2 regions of the Streptomyces sp. NPDC053513 genome follow, and region 1 is predicted to be linked to the other one. Evidence: riboswitches for the same ligand, from Rfam matches in the RefSeq annotation. Region 1 holds a riboswitch; the other holds the start of a gene.
The links. A riboswitch is a leader RNA that binds a small molecule or an ion and turns the genes downstream of it on or off. The one in region 1 is predicted to bind ZMP and ZTP.
Positions count from the first base shown of each region.

Region 2: it holds a riboswitch for ZMP and ZTP, as region 1 does, so the genes downstream of both, ACIGW4_RS31505 (bifunctional 5,10-methylenetetrahydrofolate dehydrogenase/5,10-methenyltetrahydrofolate cyclohydrolase) here and glyA (serine hydroxymethyltransferase) in region 1, are expected to answer to the same signal.

Region 1 covers NZ_JBITXP010000005.1:223,246-226,633, reverse strand. The annotation lists gene rocD (ornithine--oxo-acid transaminase) at 226-1,431, opposite strand; ZMP/ZTP riboswitch at 1,551-1,642, shown strand; gene glyA (serine hydroxymethyltransferase) at 1,706-2,974, shown strand; gene trpS (tryptophan--tRNA ligase) at 3,129-3,388, shown strand, end outside.
Region 2 covers NZ_JBITXP010000026.1:89,676-93,063, forward strand. The annotation lists gene ACIGW4_RS31500 (GAF domain-containing protein) at 1-1,067, opposite strand, end outside; ZMP/ZTP riboswitch at 1,385-1,492, shown strand; gene ACIGW4_RS31505 (bifunctional 5,10-methylenetetrahydrofolate dehydrogenase/5,10-methenyltetrahydrofolate cyclohydrolase) at 1,521-2,375, shown strand; gene ACIGW4_RS31510 (hypothetical protein) at 2,660-3,388, shown strand, end outside.

The DNA.
Region 1 (3,388 bases):
CCGCGCCTGAACGGTCACCGCCGGTGCGCCGCACACGGGGTGCGGGTCCAGGCGCGGGACGCGGAGGCGCCGCTTAAGGGCGCCGTCCCGTGTGCCCACCCGTCCCGCCCCAGCGGGACGATTGCCCACACGGGCGGGTGGGCGGGAGCCCTGCCCCGCAGGGCGCGGGCCCCGTACGGAGGTGCGGGAGGGGCGCCGCCCCGTAAGTGGCCGCCGCGCGGTGCGTCAAGTCGTCAGGACCGACCTCAGCTGCTCCAGCCCCCAGTCCAGGTCCTCCTTCGAGATCACCAGCGGCGGCGCGATCCGGATCGTCGACCCGTGCGTGTCCTTCACCAGGACCCCCCGCTCCATCAGCCGCTCCGAGATCTGTCGGCCCGTCCCCCTGGACGGCACGACGTCCACCCCGGCCCACAGCCCGCGCCCCCGCACCGTCTCCACCGCGCCGCCGCCCACGAGCAGCCCCAGCTCCGCGTGGAGGTGTTCGCCCAGTTCCGCCGCCCGCTCCTGGAACTCACCCGTCCGCAGCATCGCGATGACCTCCAGGGCCACCGCGCACGCCAGCGGGTTCCCGCCGAACGTCGACCCGTGCTCGCCCGGCCGGAACACCCCGAGCACGTCGCGGTCGGCCACCACCGCCGACACCGGCACCACTCCGCCGCCCAGCGCCTTCCCCAGGATGTACACGTCCGGCACCACGCCCTCGTGCTCGCACGCGAACGTCCGCCCGGTCCGGCCCAGGCCCGACTGGATCTCGTCCGCCATGAACAGCACGTTCCGCCGCCGCGTCAGCTCCCGCACCCCCGCCAGGTAGCCGGCCGGCGGGACCAGGACCCCCGCCTCGCCCTGGATCGGTTCGAGCAGCACCGCCACCGTGTTCTCGGTGACCGCCGCCTCCATCGCCGTCAGGTCCCCGTACGGCACGATCTCGAACCCCGGCGTGTACGGCCCGTAGTGGTCCCGCGCCTCGTGGTCCGTCGAGAAGCTCACGATCGTCGTCGTCCGGCCGTGGAAGTTGTTCGCCGCCACCACGATCTTCGCGTGCCCGTCCGGCACGCCCTTCACCTCGTACCCCCACTTCCGGGCGGTCTTCACGGCCGTCTCGACCGCCTCCGCCCCGGTGTTCATCGGCAGCACCGCCTCCTTGCCGCACAGCTCCGCGAGCCGCGCGCAGAACTCGGCGAACCGGTCGTGGTGGAAGGCGCGCGAGGTCAGCGTCACCCGCTCCAGCTGCGCCTTCGCCGCGTCGATCAGACGCCGGTTGCCGTGTCCGAAGTTGAGCGCCGAGTACCCGGCGAGCATGTCGAGGTAGCGACGGCCCTCGACGTCGGTCATCCAGGCACCGTCCGCCGAGGCGACGACGACCGGAAGGGGGTGGTAGTTGTGCGCGCTGTGCGCGTCCGCGGAAGCGATCGCCTCTTCTGTCCTCGACACGGGGTCTCCGTTCGTCCTGCGGCTCGGGATGGCTCTCCCCAGGGGCTGTGGCCCCCTTCTTATCGTCGCTCGGATGCCGGACGGGGAAACCTCGGCCGCGACGCGCCCGCTACTGTGGAGACACGCACGGCGACTGGCGTACGGGGAAGCGACCCCGGGGGAGCCGCGCGCGCTCCACGAACACGAGGTGCCGCTCGCCTGGGCATCACGGGACCCCCGTCCCGTGCGGCACCCCGCCCCGGGACGATCCGCCGAACGCCCGGAGGACCTCACCATGACCACCCCGCAGCAGCACCCCGCACTTGCCGCCGCCGACCCCGAGCTCGCCGCCCTCGTCGGCGCCGAGGAACGGCTCCAGGCCGAGACCCTGCGCCTCATCCCCAGCGAGAACTACGTCTCCGCCGCCGTGCTCGAAGCCTCCGGCACCGTCCTGCAGAACAAGTACAGCGAGGGCTACCCCGGTCGCCGCTACTACGAGGGCCAGCAGAACATCGACCAGGTCGAGACCCTCGCGATCGAGCGCGCCAAGGCCCTCTTCGGCGTCGACCACGCCAACGTCCAGCCCTACTCCGGCTCCCCGGCCAACCTCGCCGTCTACCTCGCCTTCGCGCGGCCCGGCGACACCGTCATGGGCATGGCCCTGCCCATGGGCGGCCACCTCACCCACGGCTGGGGCGTCTCCGCCACCGGCACCTGGTTCCGCGGCGTCCAGTACGGCGTCCGCGAGGACGACGGTCTCATCGACTTCGACCAGGTCCGCGACCTCGCCCTCAAGGAGCGCCCGAAGGTCATCTTCTGCGGCGGCACCGCACTGCCCCGCACCATCGACTTCGCCGCCTTCGGCGAGATCGCCCGCGAGTCCGGCGCCGTCCTCGTCGCCGACGTCGCCCACATCGCCGGCCTCATCGCGGGCGGCGCCCACCCGTCCCCGGTCGGCCACGTCGACGTGATCTCCACGACCACCCACAAGACCCTCCGCGGCCCGCGCGGCGCCATGCTGATGTCCACCGAGGAGCACGCCAGGGCCCTCGACAAGGCCGTCTTCCCCGGCCTCCAGGGCGGCCCCCACAACCAGACCACCGCCGCCATCGCCGTCGCCCTCCGCGAGGCCTCCCTGCCCTCCTTCCGCGACTACGCCCACGCCGTCGTCGCCAACGCCAAGGCCCTCGCCGAGGCGCTCCTCGCCCGCGGCTTCGACCTGGTCTCCGGCGGCACCGACAACCACCTGATCCTGATCGACCTCACCCCCAAGCAGGTCCCGGGCAAGACCGCCGCGAAGGCCCTCGACCGGGCCGGGATCGTCGTCAACTACAACACCGTCCCCTACGACCCGCGGAAGCCCTTCGACCCCTCCGGCATCCGCATCGGCACCCCCTCCCTCACCTCCCGCGGCCTCACCACGGACCACATGGCGAAGGTCGCCGAGTGGATCGACCGCGCCGTCACCGCCGCCGGCACGGGCGACGAGGACTCCCTCCGCGCGGTCCGCGCCGAGGTCGCCGACCTCATGGCCGCCCACCCCGCCCCGGGCCTCCCGGTCTAGCCGGCAGGACCCGGGCCCGGTGGCCCCGCGCTCCTGTCCCCCGGGGCGCGAGGCCACCGCCGCGCTGTGTTCCCGGTCTCATCGGGGACCGGGTCCGCACGCTCCCGGCGGACGGCAGTCGGGGAACGGTCCCACACCTGAGAGAATGATGTGCATGGCCTCTGACAGTCCCCGTGTGCTCTCCGGAATCCAGCCCACCGCAGGCTCGTTCCACCTCGGCAACTACCTCGGCGCCGTCCGCCAGTGGGTCGCCCTGCAGGAGACCCACGACGCCTTCTACATGGTCGTCGACCTGCACGCGATCACGGTCCCGCAGGACCCCGCCGAGCTGCGCGCCAACACCCGGCTCGCCGCCGCCCAACTGCTCGCCGCCGGCCTCGACCCGGAGCGCTGCACCCTCTTCGTCCAGAGCCA
Region 2 (3,388 bases), on a different contig from region 1:
GCGATCGACGCGGGCAGCAGCGGGCCCGTGTACTCCCCGGCCGCCGCCGCCACGGTCCCCGAGGCGAGCCTCCGGTCGACCGTCGCGAAGTCCGCGTCCACGGGCGCGGCGAGCCGGTACGGCCGCGAGCGCAGCACGTCGGGGCCGAGCAGCGCGCGCAGTCGGGACAGCTCCGCCCGCAGCGTCACCGGCGTGACCGACCCGTCCTCGTACAGGAGGGTGAGGAGTTCGTCGCCGCCCACCCCCTCCGGCCGGTGCGCGAGGACCACCAGGATCTCGCTGTGACGGCGGCTCAGCCGCAGCCGCCGCCCGCCCACCGAGAGCACCGCCTCGTCCCGGCCGAGCGCCGACAGCCTGATCCGCTCCGGGTCCGGGGCCGGGCCGAGCAGGGCCAGCTGGGACTCGGCCGCGCGGGCCACCGCCTGGACGAAGCCGAGACTGTGCGGGTGCGCGAGCCGCTCCCCGCCGGTGATGTCGACCGCACCGATCACCCGCCCGCTGTGCGGGTCGTGCACGGGAGCCGCGGCACAGGTCCACGCCCGCACCGAGCGCCGGAAGTGCTCCGCGGAGACCACCTGGACGGGACGGTCGACGGCCAGGGCGGTACCCGGTGCGTTCGTCCCCGCCGCCGCTTCCGACCAACGGGCCCCGGCCACGAAGTTCATCCCCCGGGCCTTGCGCAGGGTGCCCGGATGCCCCTCGACCCACAGCATCCGCCCGGCGGCGTCGCAGACCGCGAGAAGGTGCTCGCCGTCCGTCGCGTACGCCCCCATCAGCTCCCGGATCACCGGCATCGCCGCGGAGAGCGGGTGGGCTTCCCGGCACGCGGCGAGCTCGTCCTCGTCCAGTTCCACCCGCGCCGCCCCGTCGGGGCTCACGCGCGCGCGTACGGACCGGCGCCAGGACGCGGCCACCAGCGGGCGGGCCTCCCGGACGGGCGGGCCGGCGCCCGGGCCCCCGCGGGTGGCCGTGCCCGGGGCGGTGTCCGGGGCGGTGTCCGGGCCGGTGTCCGTGTCCGGGCCGACGTGCGTGCGTCGGCGGGCGGCCGTGCCCCGGCCGCCGCCCATGCCCCCGCCGGTGCCCGTGTGCCTGTCCCCGCCCCGGCCAGTGCCGCCCGTGCCCCGGTCCGGCGATGCGCTCCCGGCGGTCGTCGCACCCCGGGCCGTCCCCGGGCGGGGAGTCGCTTCGGATTCCGCCGCCTCCGGTGTCCGTTCCGTCCGCGGCTCCGCGGCCCTCCACGCATCGCTCAACTCGGCCTCCTCGTCGAGGTCGTCCCGGCCCGTCGCGCTCATCGTGGTGCGCCCGCGGGCACCCGACAAGCCACCTCGCACCACGGCATGTGCACCCTGTCCGGGACCGGCCCCCGGCCGCTCACGTAGAGTGGGGTCCGGGCCGTGACTGGCGCTTGAGGTGGATCACCACCGGGGAGCGGCCCGGCGGAGCGTGCCGCAACGGCGCGACCGTGCCGATGCCGTGCGCCTGGGCGAACCACCGGTCAGAGACGACGCCCAGGAGTTTCCATGTCCATCAGCACCGCCACCCTCATGGACGGCACGGCCCTCGCCCGCCGCACGGTCGAGGAGACCGCCGCCCGAGCCGCCGAGATCACCCGCCGCACCGGTGTCACGCCGTGCCTCGCGACCGTCCTGGTCGGCGCGGACCCGGCCTCCGTCACGTACGTGAAGATGAAGCAGAACCGCTGCGCGAAGGCTGGAATCCGCTCCAAGCACGTCGAACTGCCCGCTGAGACGACGACCGAGGAGCTCGTCGCCGCCGTCACCGCCCTGTCCGAGGACCCCGAGGTCCACGGCATCCTGCTCCAGCACCCGGTCGGCCCCCACATCGACGAGCGCGCCGCCTTCGAGGCCATCGCCCCCGAGAAGGACGTCGACGGCGTCACCATGGCCTCCTTCGCCGCCATGGGCTTCGGCCTGCCCGGCTTCGTCTCCTGCACGCCCGGCGGCATCATGCGCCTCCTCGACGCCTACGACGTCGAACTCAGCGGCAAGCGCGCGGTCGTCGTGGGCCGCAGCGCCATCCTCGGCAAGCCGGCCGGGCTGCTCCTCCTCGGCCGCGACGCCACCGTCACCTACTGCCACTCCCGCACCCGGGACCTCTCCTCGGTGATCCGTGAGGCCGACGTCCTCGTCGCCGCCGTCGGGAAGCCGAACTTCATCAAGGGCGAGGACATCAAGCCGGGCGCCGTCGTCATCGACGCCGGCTACAACCCGGGCAACATCGGAGACGTCGACTTCGCCTCCGCCGCCGAGCGCGCCTCCCTCATCACCCCGGTCCCCGGCGGTGTCGGCCCCATGACCATCGCCGTGCTCCTCGCCCAGACGGTCGAGGGCGCGGAGCGCCAGCTCGGCCTGTAGGCGGCTGTGAGCGGGCGGCGGCGGTGACGGGAGAGCGGCGGGGGCGCGAGCGCGCGCGGTCGGCGATCGTCACGATTCTGTACGGGTCGGGCCCGGCGGCCGGTGAAAACCGGCCGCGCCGCCGCCGAACGGCGAACCTGGTCCCTGTGTCCCACCCGCAGACCGCCACTCCGCCGTCCGACCCGGGCTGCCCGGACCCCTCCGCTTCCACCGATACCGACACCGATACCGAAACCGGTGCCTATACAGGGGCTTCGGCTTCCATCCGTACGGATCCGGTCGACATGGATCCTGCCGCATCCGCATCGATCGCCCCCGCCCGGCGCCGTCCGGTCGAGTCCCTCACGGTCGCGCGTCTCACGACCGGTGCCGAGTCCGCGTGGTCGGCCCGCTTCGTGCGGCTCGGCGCGGCCCGACCGGGGCCTGCGGCGCGGCGCGCCCGCTGGTTCGGCGTGCCGCTCGTCCCGCTGCTCACGGCCGGCCTGGTGGCCGGTGCCTTCCTGACCGCACGGGGCGGGACGGCAGGTGGCGGACTCGCCGACGGCCCGCCGGGCGGGAATCCGGCCGGCGCGCCGTCCCCCGTCGTCACCGGCGAGGCGGAACCGGCCTTCCCCGCTCCGGCGACCGGAGCGGGGGCGGCCGACACGCCGTCCGCCGGGACGCCCACGAACCCCACGACGACACGCGCCATGCCGCGGCGAACGGCAGCCGGAGACCGAGCCGGGCAACAGCAGAGCGGTGCGTCACCGTCCCCTTCCCGCTCCCGGAGCACCGCCCCCGCCACCGGCACCACCCCGTCCGGCCGCCCGACGGGCGCTCCGGCGCCCGAGCGAGCCGTCTCCTACGAGGCGCTGCGCGTCGGCGACTGCTTCGACATCGACCGCGACGCGCCCGGCACCGCCCTCCGGAGGCACTGCGACACGCCGCACCAGGGCGAACTCGTCCTCCGTCTCCGTCTGGCCGGCACCTTCGTCACCGACGAGGCGGTACGCGAGGCGGCCACCGCGCTCTGC